One region of the Enterobacter cloacae complex sp. R_G8 genome, then DNA from elsewhere that is predicted to be linked to it. Evidence: predicted binding sites of a transcription regulator. Region 1 holds the regulator's gene; the other holds the start of a gene.

What was found. Region 1 encodes CRP, which controls carbon source genes, mostly activating them, when cyclic AMP is high. Its sites were predicted from a motif close to ATGTGANNNNNNTCACAT; they were not measured.
Region 2: the regulator CRP is predicted to act here: its motif matches at 5,525-5,542, upstream of deoC (deoxyribose-phosphate aldolase).

Annotation. Positions count from the first base shown of each region.
Region 1 covers NZ_CP102246.1:620,240-627,776, reverse strand. Annotated here, with positions in the region: gene NQ842_RS02875 (hydrolase) at 1-632, shown strand, start outside; gene NQ842_RS02870 (YheU family protein) at 629-847, shown strand; gene NQ842_RS02865 (phosphoribulokinase) at 878-1,747, shown strand; gene NQ842_RS02860 (OsmC family protein) at 1,814-2,218, opposite strand; gene crp (cAMP-activated global transcriptional regulator CRP) at 2,529-3,161, shown strand; gene NQ842_RS02850 (YccS/YhfK family putative transporter) at 3,219-5,306, shown strand; gene NQ842_RS02845 (aspartate aminotransferase family protein) at 5,303-6,523, opposite strand; gene pabA (aminodeoxychorismate synthase component 2) at 6,610-7,173, opposite strand; gene NQ842_RS02835 (putative adenosine monophosphate-protein transferase Fic) at 7,204-7,537, opposite strand, start outside.
Region 2 covers NZ_CP102246.1:4,422,838-4,430,374, forward strand. Annotated here, with positions in the region: gene lplA (lipoate--protein ligase LplA) at 31-1,047, shown strand; gene deoD (purine-nucleoside phosphorylase) at 1,109-1,831, opposite strand; gene deoB (phosphopentomutase) at 1,915-3,138, opposite strand; gene deoA (thymidine phosphorylase) at 3,192-4,514, opposite strand; gene deoC (deoxyribose-phosphate aldolase) at 4,615-5,394, opposite strand; gene NQ842_RS20875 (YjjI family glycine radical enzyme) at 5,657-7,204, shown strand; gene NQ842_RS20880 (YjjW family glycine radical enzyme activase) at 7,179-7,537, shown strand, end outside.

The DNA.
Region 1 (7,537 bases):
ATGGCACCTGGTTTTTGCACTGGCTGCGGGAGAATTTCGGTACCGTGCCGACGGCGGCGGTGGGCTATTCGCTCGGCGGAAATATGCTGGCCTGTCTGCTGGCTAAAGAGGGTGACGCGGTGCCGCTGAATGCTGCGGTGATTGTCTCTGCCCCCTTTATGCTGGAGCAGTGCAGCTACCACATGGAGAAAGGCTTTTCCCGGGTCTATCAGCGCTACCTGCTCAACCTGCTGAAAGCCAATGCGGCGCGCAAGCTGAAGGCCTATCCGGATACCCTTCCGGTGAGCCTGCGTCAGTTGAAAAAGGTCCGCCGCATTCGTGAGTTCGACGACCTGATCACCGCCAAAATTCATGGGTTCGCCGATGCCATTGACTACTATCGTCAGTGCAGCGCCATGCCGCTGCTCAGCAAGATCACTCAGCCGACGCTGATCATTCACGCGAAAGATGACCCGTTTATGGATCATCACTCCATCCCTGCACAGGAATTTCTGCCCGACAACGTTCACTATCAGCTGACCGAGCACGGCGGCCACGTGGGGTTTGTCGGCGGAACGCTGCGTCGCCCGAAAATGTGGCTGGAGACGCGCATTCCTGACTGGTTAACCCCTTACCTGGACGGTGCAACATGATTATCCCCTGGCAGGATCTGGCGCCCGAAACGCTCGATAATCTGATTGAAAGCTTTGTCTTGCGTGAAGGCACCGATTATGGTGAACATGAACGCTCGCTTGAGCAAAAGGTCAACGATGTTAAACGCCAGCTTAAAAGCGGCGACGTGGTGCTGGTGTGGTCTGAACTGCATGAGACGGTCAATATCATGCCCCGCAACGCGTTTCACGGCTGATCTTTCAACCTTTCCAGTCAGGGAGTTGCTATGTCTGCCAGACATCCGGTTATTGCCGTTACGGGGTCGAGTGGTGCGGGAACCACCACCACCAGCCTCGCGTTTCGCAAGATTTTCGCCCAGTTGAATCTCCGTGCGGCGGAGGTCGAAGGCGACAGCTTTCACCGCTATACGCGCCCGGAGATGGACATGGCCATCCGCAAAGCGCGCGATTTGGGCAAACACATCAGCTACTTCGGCCCGGAGGCCAATGACTTCGGCCTGCTGGAGCAAACGTTTCAGGAGTACGGCCTAAGCGGCAAAGGCCAGTCCCGCAAATATCTGCACACCTACGACGAAGCCGTTCCCTGGAACCAGGTCCCGGGCACCTTTACTCCCTGGCAGCCGCTGCCGGAACCTACCGACGTGCTGTTTTACGAAGGATTGCACGGCGGCGTGGTGACGCCGCATCACGACGTGGCGCGACATGTGGATCTGCTGGTCGGCGTGGTGCCAATCGTTAACCTGGAGTGGATCCAGAAGCTGACGCGAGACATCAGCGAGCGCGGCCATTCGCGTGAGGCGGTGATGGATTCGGTTGTGCGCTCAATGGAAGATTACATCAATTATCTGACACCACAGTTTTCCCGCACCCACATCAACTTCCAGCGTGTGCCGACGGTGGACACCTCTAACCCGTTCGCGGCCAAAAGTATCCCGTCGCTGGATGAGAGCTTTGTGGTGATCCATTTCCGTAATCTCGACGGCATCGATTACCCCTGGCTGCTGGCGATGCTGCAGGGTTCGTTTATTTCTCACATGAATACGTTAGTGGTGCCCGGCGGAAAAATGGGGTTGGCGATGGAGCTGATCATGACGCCGCTGGTGCAGCGGTTGATGGAAGGGAAACAGATCGCATAATCATATTCCCTCTCCCAGTGGGAGAGGGTTAGGGTGAGGGCATCAACACGCGTGATGCCCCATCAATCACGCCTCGATCACTTCATACGAATGGGTAATTTTTACCGCCTTCTCCAGCATCAATGCCACAGAGCAGTATTTCTCCGCTGACAGATCGACCGCGCGTGAAACGGCCGCATCTTTTAGTTCTTTCCCGGTGACAATAAAGTGCAGGTTGATGTGGGTGAACAGGCGTGGCGCCTCTTCGCGACGTTCAGACGTGAGCTTAACTTCGCAATCCGTCACATCATGACGGCCCTTTTGCAGAATCGACACCACGTCAATCGCGCTGCATCCCCCAGCCGCCATCAGCACCATCTCCATTGGGCTGGGTGCTTTATCGCCGGAGTTACCGTCCATCAAAATCTGGTGTCCTGAAGCGGACTCGCCCAGGAACGTTAAACCTTCTACCCATTTCACGCGCGCTTGCATATTCATTAACTCCAACGTTGCATTTTTGGTGACAGATTACGCGTGCGTTACATTTCTCGCAATGGAAGGCGACCTGCGTCATGCTGAAGCGAGACACCAGGAGACACGCGGCGAAAGCTATGCTAAAACACTCTGGATGCTACAGTAATACATTGACGTTACACATGTATGCAGAGGACATCAAACTTTACTGGCTGCGAAACGTTACGACAGCCGACTTCCCAGGTATGGGTAAGAATTCGATTGCAACCCCAGAGTCCGGATGCATCTTATGACTCTGGTGACAGCTTATAACAGAGGATAACAGCGCATGGTGCTTGGCAAACCGCAAACAGACCCGACTCTCGAATGGTTCTTGTCTCATTGCCACATTCATAAGTACCCATCGAAGAGCACGCTGATTCACCAGGGTGAAAAAGCGGAAACGTTGTATTACATCGTCAAAGGCTCGGTGGCAGTGCTGATCAAAGATGAAGAAGGGAAAGAGATGATCCTTTCTTATCTGAACCAGGGCGATTTCATCGGTGAACTGGGCCTGTTTGAAGAAGGCCAGGAACGTAGCGCCTGGGTTCGTGCAAAGACAGCATGTGAAGTGGCTGAAATTTCCTACAAGAAATTCCGTCAGTTGATTCAGGTTAATCCTGACATCCTGATGCGTCTTTCTTCGCAGATGGCTCGCCGTCTGCAGGTCACATCAGAGAAAGTGGGTAACCTCGCCTTCCTGGACGTGACCGGCCGTATCGCGCAAACGCTGCTGAACCTGGCGAAACAGCCAGACGCCATGACTCACCCTGACGGCATGCAAATTAAAATTACCCGCCAGGAAATTGGTCAGATCGTCGGTTGCTCCCGTGAAACAGTGGGCCGTATCCTGAAAATGCTGGAAGATCAGAACCTGATCTCCGCCCACGGTAAAACCATCGTGGTTTACGGAACCCGTTAATCCCGATAAAACGGCGTGCCATCGCAAGGTGTCACGCCGTTTTTGTCTCTACTCCTCATGTGGCGCAGGCTGATTTATCACCCGGAAGTTAACTACGCACTGCGACAAACGCTGGTGTTGTGCCTTCCTGTGGCCGTGGGCCTGATCCTTGGACATCTTCAACAAGGGCTGCTGTTCTCTCTCGTACCTGCCTGCTGCAATATTGCCGGTCTCGACACCCCGCATAAGCGTTTTTTCAAACGACTGATTATTGGCGGTTCGCTGTTTGCCGGGTGTAGCCTCGCCGTGCAACTGTTGCTGGCCCGCGATATTCCGCTGCCGCTGATCCTGAGCGTGCTGGCGATGACGCTGGGGGTGACCGCCGAAATCAGTTCGCTGCACGCGCGTTTACTGCCCGCCTCACTCATTGCGGCCATCTTTACCCTCAGTCTCGCAGGTAACATGCCGGTATGGGAACCGCTGCTGATCTACGCCCTCGGTACGCTATGGTATGGCCTGTTTAACTGGTTCTGGTTCTGGCTGTGGCGGGAACAGCCGCTGCGTGAATCCCTGAGCCTGCTCTATGTCCAGCTCGCAGAGTACTGCGAAGCCAAATACACGCTGCTGACTCAGCATACCGACCCGGAAAAATCGCTGCCGCCGCTGCTGACGCGCCAGCAGAAGGTGGTGGATCTGATAAGCCAGTGCTACCAGCAACTGCACATGCTGGCCGCCAACAAGAACCACGAATACAAACGGCTGCTGCGCACCTTCCAGGTGGGGCTGGATCTGCAGGAGCATATCTCTGTGAGCCTGCACCACCCGCAGGAGGTGCAAAAGCTGGTGGAGCGCAGCCATGCCGAAGCGGTGATCCGCTGGAACGCGCAGACCGTGTCCGCACGTCTGCGGGTACTGGCCGACGACATTCTTTATCACCGCTATCCCACCCGCTTTAACATGGACAAGCAACTCGGCGCACTGGAGAAGATCGCCCGCCAGCACGAGGATAACCCGGTGGGTCAGTTTGCCGCCTGGCACTTCAGCCGTATTGCCCGCGTGCTGCGTACCCAGCGCCCGCTCTATCCTCGTGACCTGATGGCGGATAAGCAAAAGCGCCTGCCGCTGCTGCCTGCACTTAAAAGCTATCTCTCGTTTAAATCTTCCGCCCTGCGCAACGCCGCCCGGATTAGCGTGATGCTGAGCATCGCCAGCCTGATGGGCATGGCGCTCCATCTGCCCAAACCCTACTGGATATTAATGACGGTACTGTTTGTCACCCAGAACGGCTACGGCGCCACGCGGGTGCGTATTCTGCACCGGGCGGGCGGAACCATGGCGGGGTTGATTATCGCGGGCGTAACGCTGCACTTCCACGTGCCAGAAGGCTATACGCTGGCAGGCATGCTATTGATTACCCTGGTGAGCTACCTGATCATCCGCAAGAACTACGGCTGGGCGATGGTGGGCTTTACGGTCACGGCGGTATACACCCTGCAGTTGCTTACGCTCAATGGCGAACAATTTATTGTCGCCAGGCTTATCGATACACTGATTGGCTGCCTGATTGCCTTTGGCGGAATGGTCTGGCTGTGGCCACAATGGCAAAGCGGCCTGCTCAGGCAGAACGCCCACGACGCGCTGGAGGCCGACCAGCAGGCTATCCGCCTGATCCTGAGCGACGATCCGCAGCCCTCCCCGCTGGCGTATCAGCGGATGAAGGTCAACCAGGCGCATAACGCCCTGTTCAACTCGCTGAATCAGGCGATGCAGGAGCCCGGCTTTAACTCGCACTATCTGGCGGATATGAAGCTCTGGGTGACGCACAGCCAGTTCATCGTCGAACATATCAACGCGATGACCACGCTGGCGCGTGAACATACCATGCTGACACCGGACCTGGCGCAGCGCTATTTGCAGTCGTGTGAGATTGCCCTGCAGCGGTGTCAGCAGCGCCTGGAGTATGACGCACCGGGTGAATCGGGGGATTCGAACATTCTGGAAGCGCCGGAAACGCTCACCCACGGGCCAATGAGCACCCTGGAGCAGCATCTGCAGCGTATTCTGGGGCATCTGAACACCATGCACACCATTTCGTCGGTGGCATGGCGTCAGCGTCCGCATCACGGCATCTGGTTAACGCGGCGGTTAAAGCGAACCGAATATTAGCCTTTAACGATCTTCGCCACCGCCGCGGCAAAGCGGGTTAATCCATCTTCAATATCGTTCTCTTCGACCACCAGCGACGGCGCAAAGCGCATCACGTCCGGGCCAGCGTTGAGCACCATCACCCCTTCGTGAGCAGCGGCGTGCAGGAAATCGCGTGCGCGGCCTTTGTACTGCGGCTTCAGCTCTGCACCAATCAGCAGTCCCATACCACGGATCTCGCTGAAGACATCGTACGTTTCGTCGATCTGCTGCAGATGTTTCACGAACAGCTCGCGCTTCGCCTGAACGCCGCTTAACACCTCCGGCGTATTGATGATATCAAACGCCGCACCGGCGATGGCGCAGGCCAGCGGGTTTCCGCCGTAGGTGGAGCCGTGAGAGCCAACGTGGAAGGCGGAGGCGATCTCCTGGGTGGTGAGCACCGCGCTGACCGGGAAGCCGCCGCCGAGCGCTTTGGCGCTGGTCAGAATATCCGGCGTCACGCCGTAGTGCATGTAGGCGAACAGGGAGCCTGTACGCCCCATCCCGCTCTGGACCTCATCAAACACCAGCAGCGCCTGATGCTGATCGCACAGCGCGCGCAGCCCTTTGAGGAATTCCGGCGTTGCCGCCGTCACGCCGCCTTCCCCCTGAATCGGCTCAACCACGACCGCGCAGGTATGGTCATCCATCACTGCTTTCACCGCATGCAGATCGTTAAACGGTACATGAATGATATCGGCGGGTTTCGGACCAAAACCGTCGGAATACTTCGGCTGGCCGCCAACGGAAACGGTAAACAGCGAACGACCGTGGAAAGCGTTATGGAAAGCGATGATTTTGGTTTTGTACGGGCTGTGGCGCGTTGAGGCGTAGTAACGCGCCAGCTTGAAGGCGGTTTCGTTGGCTTCCGTACCGGAGTTCATAAACAGCACGCGCTCGGCGAAAGTCGCGTCAATGATCTTACGCCCCAGGCGCAACGCCGGTTCGTTGGTAAACACGTTGCTGGTGTGCCACAGGGTTTCGCCCTGGGTTTTCAGCGCCTCGACCAGTGCAGGATGGCAATGCCCCAGCGCCGTCACCGCAATCCCCCCGGCGAAATCCACGTACTCTTTCCCCTGCTGATCCCAGACGCGGCTGCCTTTTCCCTTTACCGGGATAAACTCGGCCGGTGCATAAATCGGCAGAATGACTTCATCGAATGTCGCGCGGGTAATTGCAGATTGTTCAGTTGCCATGTCATGACCATCCATTTTATGTCACAGTGATTGTGAAAATATAATCACAAAATATGCATAAAAAATCACAACAAGGCAACAGATATTCAGCGATTGAGGAAATTAGCCAGCAGCTGGTGTCCCTGTTCGCTGAGAATACTCTCCGGGTGGAACTGCACCCCTTCGAGATCCCATTCACGATGGCGAATGCCCATGATCTCCTGCGTCTCGCTCCAGGCGGTCACCTCAAAGCAGTCGGGCAGCGTCGGCGGGTCAATCACCAGAGAGTGGTAGCGCGTGACGGTTAACGGGTTATTTAACCCACTAAACACGCCCGTGCCGGTGTGGGTAACCGGTGAGGTTTTACCGTGCATCACCCTGGCAGCACGGACGATGGTGGCGCCAAACACCTGCCCGATGGCCTGATGGCCAAGGCAGACGCCAAGGATCGGCAGCCTGCCGGCGTAGTGGCGGATCACATCCAGAGAGATGCCCGATTCCGATGGAGTACACGGCCCCGGCGAGATAACGATTTTCTTTGGGGCCAGCGCGTCAATCCCGGTCAGGCTGATGTCGTCGTTACGGCGGACAACCACCTCTGCACCCAGCTCACAAAAATACTGGTAAAGGTTCCAGGTGAAGGAATCGTAGTTATCAATCAGCAGAATCATGGCGGCTCCCGAAAAAAATGCCGCCCTATTCTACTCAGATTCCCGCGCTTCGCTCACTACTTTGGCAAAGATAGCGTTCAGGGCGGACAAATCTCCCGTTGCGCCGCTCTGGTTAGCCGCGACCCACTGCTCAGGATCGATATCGCGCCAGTCCAGCAGGTAACCCGCATGGATCGCCAGCTGTTCAAAGAAAACGCGCTGCGCAATGCCATTACCACTCGCAAAAGGATGCAGCATATTGATTTCACAATAGTAATGGCTTATCCGCTCGATAAACTCCTCTTTCTGAAGACCCACCAGGTACCGGTCGCTTTCCAGTGCCGACATCAATTCATTGCCCATCTTCTCAATGTATTCGAAATGG
Region 2 (7,537 bases), 1.1 Mb from region 1:
AGGCGGATGATTTGGAAAAGGAACTCTGCCATGACGACGTTACGCCTGCTGCTCTCTGACTCTTACGATCCGTGGTTTAATCTCGCGGTGGAAGAGTGCATCTTCCGCCAGATGCCCGCCACCCAACGGGTGCTATTCCTCTGGCGCAACGCCGACACGGTGGTCATTGGCCGCGCACAGAATCCGTGGAAAGAGTGTAACACCCGTCGTATGGAAGAGGACAACGTCCGTCTGGCGCGCCGCAGCAGCGGCGGTGGTGCGGTATTCCACGATCTGGGCAACACCTGCTTTACCTTTATGGCGGGTAAGCCGGAATACGACAAGACCATCTCAACGTCCATTGTCCTCAACGCACTTAATTCACTCGGCGTGTCGGCTGAAGCCTCCGGGCGTAACGACCTGGTGGTCAAAACACCCGACGGCGATCGCAAAGTGTCAGGCTCTGCCTATCGCGAAACACTGGATCGCGGATTTCACCACGGCACCCTTCTTCTTAACGCCGATCTCAGCCGTCTGGCGAACTACCTGAATCCCGACAAGAAAAAACTGCAGGCCAAAGGGATCACCTCCGTGCGGGGGCGCGTGGCCAACCTGATTGAGCTGCTGCCGGGCATCACTCACGCGCAAATCTGCGAGGCGATCCAGGAAGCCTTCTTTGCCCATTACGGTGAGCGCGTGGAGGCAGAGGTGATCTCCCCGGATAAAACCCCGGATCTGCCCAATTTCGCCGAAACCTTTGCCCGGCAGAGTAGCTGGGAGTGGAACTTCGGTCAGGCGCCAGCCTTTTCACACCTGCTGGACGAACGCTTTACCTGGGGCGGCGTGGAGCTGCATTTTGACGTGGAGAAGGGCCATATCACCCGCACACAGGTGTTTACCGATAGCCTGAACCCGGCACCGCTGGAAGCACTTGCGGCACGTTTACAGGGCTGTTTGTACCGGGCGGATATGCTGCAGCAGGAATGCGACGCGTTGATTGGGGATTTTCCGGAGCAGGAAAATGAGCTGCGGGAGCTGTCGGGGTGGATTGCACAGGCCGTACGCTAAGTGCAGTTTGGTGCCCTCACCCCAGCCCTCTCCCACAGGGAGAGGGAGGGAAGAGACAGAATTACTCTTTATCGCCCAGCAGAACGGATTCCAGCGCGATTTTGATCATGTCGTTGAAGGTAGTCTGACGCTCAGCAGCCGTGGTCTGCTCGTGGGTACGGATATGGTCAGATACGGTGCAGATGGTCAGTGCCTTCGCACCGAACTCAGCCGCGACGCCGTAGATGCCCGCCGCTTCCATTTCCACGCCCAGGATGCCGTACTTTTCCATCACGTCGAACATCTCGCCGCCGTCCGGCGCATAGAACAGATCCGCGGAGAACAGGTTACCCACGCGGGCATCAACGCCCAGCGCTTTCGCCGCGTCAACCGCGTTACGCACCATGCCGAAGTCAGCAATCGCCGCGAAGTCATGATCTTTAAAACGCATGCGGTTAACTTTGGAATCGGTGCAGGCACCCATACCGATCACCACGTCACGCAGTTTAACGTCCATGCGCACCGCGCCGCAGGAGCCAACACGGATGATTTTCTTCACGCCGAAATCGGTGATCAGCTCTTTGGTGTAGATGGAGCAGGATGGGATACCCATACCGTGGCCCATCACGGAGATTTTGCGGCCTTTGTAAGTGCCGGTGAAGCCCAGCATGCCGCGAACGTTGTTCACTTCACGCACGTCTTCCAGGAAAGTTTCTGCAATGTGTTTCGCGCGCAGCGGGTCGCCCGGCATCAATACGACGTCAGCGAAGTCACCCATTTCTGCGTTAATGTGAGGAGTTGCCATCTTCAGTTCCTTTTCATTGTAAATTCGCCCTCTCCCCGTGGGAGAGGGTTGGGGTGAGGGCATCAGGCCGCACCCAACATAACTCAGAACATCGCCTTGCCATATTCCATGTCAGACGTGCCAAAATATTTCGCAATCGTCTGGCCGATGTCCGCGAAGGTTTCACGGTGACCGAGCGAGCCCGGTTTCACTTTCGGGCCGTACACCAGCACCGGAATGTGCTCACGGGTGTGGTCAGTACCGGTCCAGGTCGGGTCACAGCCGTGGTCGGCAGTCAGGATCAGAATGTCATCTTCACCCACCAGCTCCATCAGCTCTGGCAGACGACGGTCGAACAGCTCCAGACCGGCCGCATAACCAGCCACGTCGCGACGGTGGCCCCAGGAGGAGTCGAAGTCGACGAAGTTGGTGAAGACAATAGTCTTATCACCCGCTTCTTTCATCTCTTTGATGGTGGCGTCAAACAGCGCATCCAGACCGGTGGCTTTCACTTTCTTGGTGATACCGCAGTTGGCGTAGATATCCGCGATTTTACCTACAGAAACCACGTGGCCGCCTTTCTCATCAACCAGTTTCTGCAGTACGGTCGGTGCCGGTGGCTCAACGGCCAGATCGTGACGGTTACCGGTACGCTGGAAGTTACCCGCTTTGTCGCCGATAAACGGACGCGCAATAACGCGACCGATGTTGTAGCCGCCTTCGGTCAGCTCTTCACGGGCGATTTCACACAGCTCGTACAGTTTATCCAGGCCAAACGTCTCTTCGTGGCAGGCAATCTGGAACACGGAGTCAGCAGAGGTGTAGAAAATCGGCTTGCCGGTTTTCATGTGCTCTTCGCCGAGCTGATCCAGAATTACGGTACCGGAAGAGTGGCAGTTACCGAGGTAGCCCGGCAGGTTGGCACGCTTCACCAGTTTATCCAGCAGCTCCTGTGGGAAGCTGTTCTCGTGATCGGAGAAATAGCCCCAGTCAAACAGAACTGGCACACCGGCAATTTCCCAGTGACCGGACGGGGTATCTTTACCGGAAGAGAGCTCATGCGCCCAGGCGTAAGCGCCCACCACTTCCGCGTTGCCGTCCATACCGGCAGCGATTTTACCGGTAGAACCTTCATGCGCTTTCACCAGACCGAGGCGGGTCAGGTTGGGCAGAGTCAGAGGGCCTTTACGACCGTTGTCCGCTTCGCCTTTCGCACAGGCTTCCGCGATGTGACCCATGGTATCGGAACCCACGTCACCAAAACGTTCTGCATCTTCGGTTGCGCCGATGCCGAATGAGTCCAGCACCATAATAAATGCACGTTTCATAATTGTTCTCCGTACGTAGTGCTTCAAAAATTATCGATCAGATCAGTATACCGCTATTCGGTGATACGGCGATAGACAGTCGGTGTGGTTTCTGGCGCTTTATCAGCAAGCGTAATGGCCGCTTTCACCGCTTTCGCCGCTTCCTGCCAGCTGGCTTCGTCTTTGGCGTGGATCACCGCCAGCGGACGTTGACCGTCAACGCTGTCGCCCAGACGGGCCATATCGGTAAAGCCGACGCTGTAATCAATAGTGTCAGATGCCTGACGACGGCCGCCGCCCATCGAGACCACCGCCATGCCGAGCGCACGGGTGTCCATAGCGGAGACGAAACCTTCGCTATCGGCATACACCGCTTTGCTGAGCGTCGCGGTCGGCAGGTACTTCGCGTAGTTTTCCACGAAATCGGTCGGGCCTTTCTGCGCCGCCACCATGCGGCCGAAGATCTCTGCCGCTTTGCCGTTATCCAGCACCGCCTGCAACTTCGCACGCGCGTCAGCATCGTCTTTGGCCAGCTTGCCGGAAATCAGCATCTCCACGCACAGCGCCATAGTGACGTCGAACAGGCGCGGGTTGCGGTAAACGCCTGTCAGGAACTGCACGGCTTCACGCACTTCAACCGCGTTACCGGCGCTGGATGCCAGCACCTGGTTCATGTCGGTCAGCAGCGCGGTGGTGCGCACGCCCGCGCCGTTGGAGACGCCAACGATCGCTTCGGCCAGCGCTTCAGAGAGTTCATAGGTTGGCATAAACGCGCCGCTGCCCACCTTCACGTCCATCACCAGCGCGTCCAGCCCTTCCGCCAGCTTCTTCGCCAGAATAGAGGCGGTGATCAGCGGGATAGAGTCAACGGTTGCGGTGATATCGCGGGTCGCGTAGAAACGCTTGTCTGCCGGCGCAAGAGAGCTGGTCTGGCCGATAATCGCCACGCCAACGTCTTTAATAATGTCGCGGAAGCGGTTGTCATCCGGGAAGATATCAAAGCCCGGAATGGCTTCCAGTTTGTCGAGCGTACCGCCGGTATGCCCCAGGCCGCGCCCGGAGATCATCGGGATGTAACCACCGCAGGCCGCTACCATCGGGCCGAGCATCAGAGACGTGACATCACCTACGCCGCCGGTGGAGTGTTTATCAACAATCGGACCGTTGAGGTTGAGGCTCTTCCAGTCCAGTACGGTTCCTGAATCTCGCATCGCCATGGTCAACGAGACACGCTCAGGCATCGACATATCGTGGAAGAAGATGGTCATCGCCAGGGCAGCAATTTGCCCTTCAGAGATGGTGTTATCCCGAATGCCATTGATAAAGAAGCGGATCTCTTCGTCGCTTAATGCATGACCATCACGTTTTTTACGAATAATTTCTTGTGCGAGAAACACGGTAACCCCCATGAGGAATCGGGTGAACGGTGGCGGGCAAGGTTTGCCCAACCACGATCGGGTAGGCCGGGTAAGCGTAGCGCCACCCGGCAATTCAAACTTAGTAGCTGCTTGCGCTCTTACCGTCGCCGTGACCCAGCGCTTTCAGCAGGCTTGCCAGCAGGCTGGACGCGCCGAAGCGGTAGTGACGGGAATCGGCCCAGTCGGAGCCGAACAGCTCGTCGGCAATCGCCAGGAACTGCTGCGCGTCTTCCGCAGTACGCACGCCGCCCGCCGGTTTAAAGCCCACTGTTTTGGACACGCCCATATCGCGGATCACTTCCATCATGATGCGCGCGCTTTCCGGGGTCGCGTTCACCGGCACTTTACCGGTTGAGGTTTTAATGAAATCGGCACCGGCTTTGATGGAGATTTCGGACGCTTTACGAATCAGCGCTTCTTCTTTCAGTTCGCCAGTTTCGATGATCACTTTCAGCAGCACATTTGCCGCGGCACACGCCTCTTTACAGGCTTTCACCAGGTCAAAGCCCACCTGCTCGTTGCCCGCAATCAGCGCACGGTACGGGAATACCACGTCCACTTCGTCTGCGCCGTAAGCAATCGCCGCGCGGGTTTCGGCCAGCGCAATATCGATATCGTCATTGCCGTGCGGGAAGTTAGTGACGGTTGCAATGCGCACGTCCGGGGTACCCTGCTCTTTCAACGTTTTGCGGGCAATCGGGATAAAGCGCGGATAGATGCAGACAGCGGCAGTGTTGCCCACTGGCGTTTTCGCCTGATGGCACAGGGCGATGACTTTTTCATTAGTGTCGTCATCGTTCAGGGTGGTCAGGTCCATCAGTTTCAACGCGCGCAGGCTGCTTGCAGTTAAATCGGTCATAACATTCTCCAACGGCGGTGCCGTATCAATTTTACCTTGCGGGTCTGTGAGTATTCTAACATCCACCCGCATTCACACTTCGACATTCATCACAGTTAATGAAAACTACGTACAAATTTGCATTACTGTAATGAGATCTGCTTCAAACTTTAATGCGTAAACTGCTGACGAATGCAGCGATTCCCCTTGTCAGATCAAAAGCCCTGACGGGATGGCTTCCTACAATCCGTTCATCATCCGCAGAACACTCAAGGAAGCGAACATGCCCCACGCCAGCCCCGACACCCTGCAACAACGTTGCCAGCACATTGTGACAAGCCCGGTGTTAAGCCCGGAACAAAAACGTCATTTCCTGGCGCTGGAAGCGGAAAACACTCTGCCTTATCCGGCACTTCCTGATGCCGCACGTGCCGCGCTGGACAAGGGATTCATCTGCGACATGTTCGAAGGCCATGCACCTTACAAACCCCGTTATGTTCTGCCGGATTACGCAACGTTTCTGGCTAAGGGTTCAGAATGGCTGGAGCTGGAGGGGGCGAAAGATCTGGATGATGCCCTCTCGCTGTTAACCATTCTCTACCATCATGTTCCGTCCGTCACATCGATGCCGGTCTATCTCGGTCATCTTGATGCCTTACTGCAACCTTATGTTAGAATTCTAACACAAGAAGAGATTGATAGCCGAATAAAACGTTTCTGGCGCTATCTCGACAGAACGTTGCCGGATGCCTTCACGCACGTCAACATCGGTCCGGCAGATACGCCTGTCACCCGTGCCATTCTGCGTGCCGAGGCAGAACTGAAGCAGGTCTCACCGAATCTGACGTTTATTTATGACCCGGACGTGACGCCGGACGATCTGCTGCTCGAGGTGGCAAAAAACATCTGTGAGTGCAGCAAACCGCATATTTCCCATGGACCGGCGAATGATAAAATTTTCACAAAAGGACGCTATGGCATCGTGAGCTGTTACAACTCGCTGCCGCTGGCGGGCGGTGGCAGCACGCTGGTCCGCCTCAATCTGCGGGCGATTGCTGAACACAGCACGTCACCCGATGATTTCTTCACCCGCATGTTGCCGCACTACTGCCAGCAACAAATCGCCATCATTGATGCCCGCTGCGCGTTTCTCTATCAACAATCCGGCTTCTTTGAGAATAGCTTTCTGGTGAAAGAGGGGCTGATTGATGCCGATCGCTTTGTCCCGATGTTTGGCATGTACGGTCTGGCAGAAGCGGTGAATACGCTCTGCGAGAAGGCGGGCATTGAAGGCCGTTACGGTAAAAGCGAGAAGGCCAACGCGCTGGGCTATCGCATCAGCGAACAGCTGGCGGCGTTTGTGGAAAACACGCCGGTGAAATACGGCTGGAAACAGCGTGCGATGCTCCATGCGCAGTCAGGAATAAGTTCCGATACCGGTACGACGCCGGGCGCGCGTCTGCCGTACGGCGATGAGCCGGATCCGATCAGTCATCTGCTGGCCGTGGCGCCACATCACCCGCACTACCCCGCCGGGATCAGCGACATTCTGACGCTGGATGAGACAATAAAACGCAATCCGCAGGCGATCGTTCAGCTGTGTCTGGGCGCATTCAAGGCCGGTATGCGGGAATTTACCGCCAACGTAGCCGGTAACGATCTGGTGCGTGTGACCGGGTATATGGTGCGTCTGTCGGATCTGGAACAGTACCGCGAAGCCGGTTCGCGCACCAATACCACCTGGCTTGGCGAAGAAGCCGCACGCAATACCCGCATTCTGGAACGTCAGCCGCGCGTGGTCAGCCATGAACAGCAGATGCGCTTTAGTTAGTCAGGTTATCCCCTTCTCCTGCGTGGACGGGCCGGGCAGCCGCCTGGCCCTCTTCCTGCAGGGTTGTAACCTGCGCTGTAAAACCTGCCACAACCCGTGGACCATTGGGCGCTGCAACGACTGCGGCGACTGCGTGCCCCACTGCCCGCACGCTGCGCTGACCATTCAGGCCGGACGCGTCTGGTGGCAGGAGAGTCACTGTCAGCAGTGCGATACCTGCCTGCATCTGTGCCAGCAACAGGCCACGCCAATGGCGCATCGCCTGAGCGTGGAGGAGATCCTCACGCAGATCCACAAAGCCGCCCCCTTTATTGAAGGGGTCACCGTGAGCGG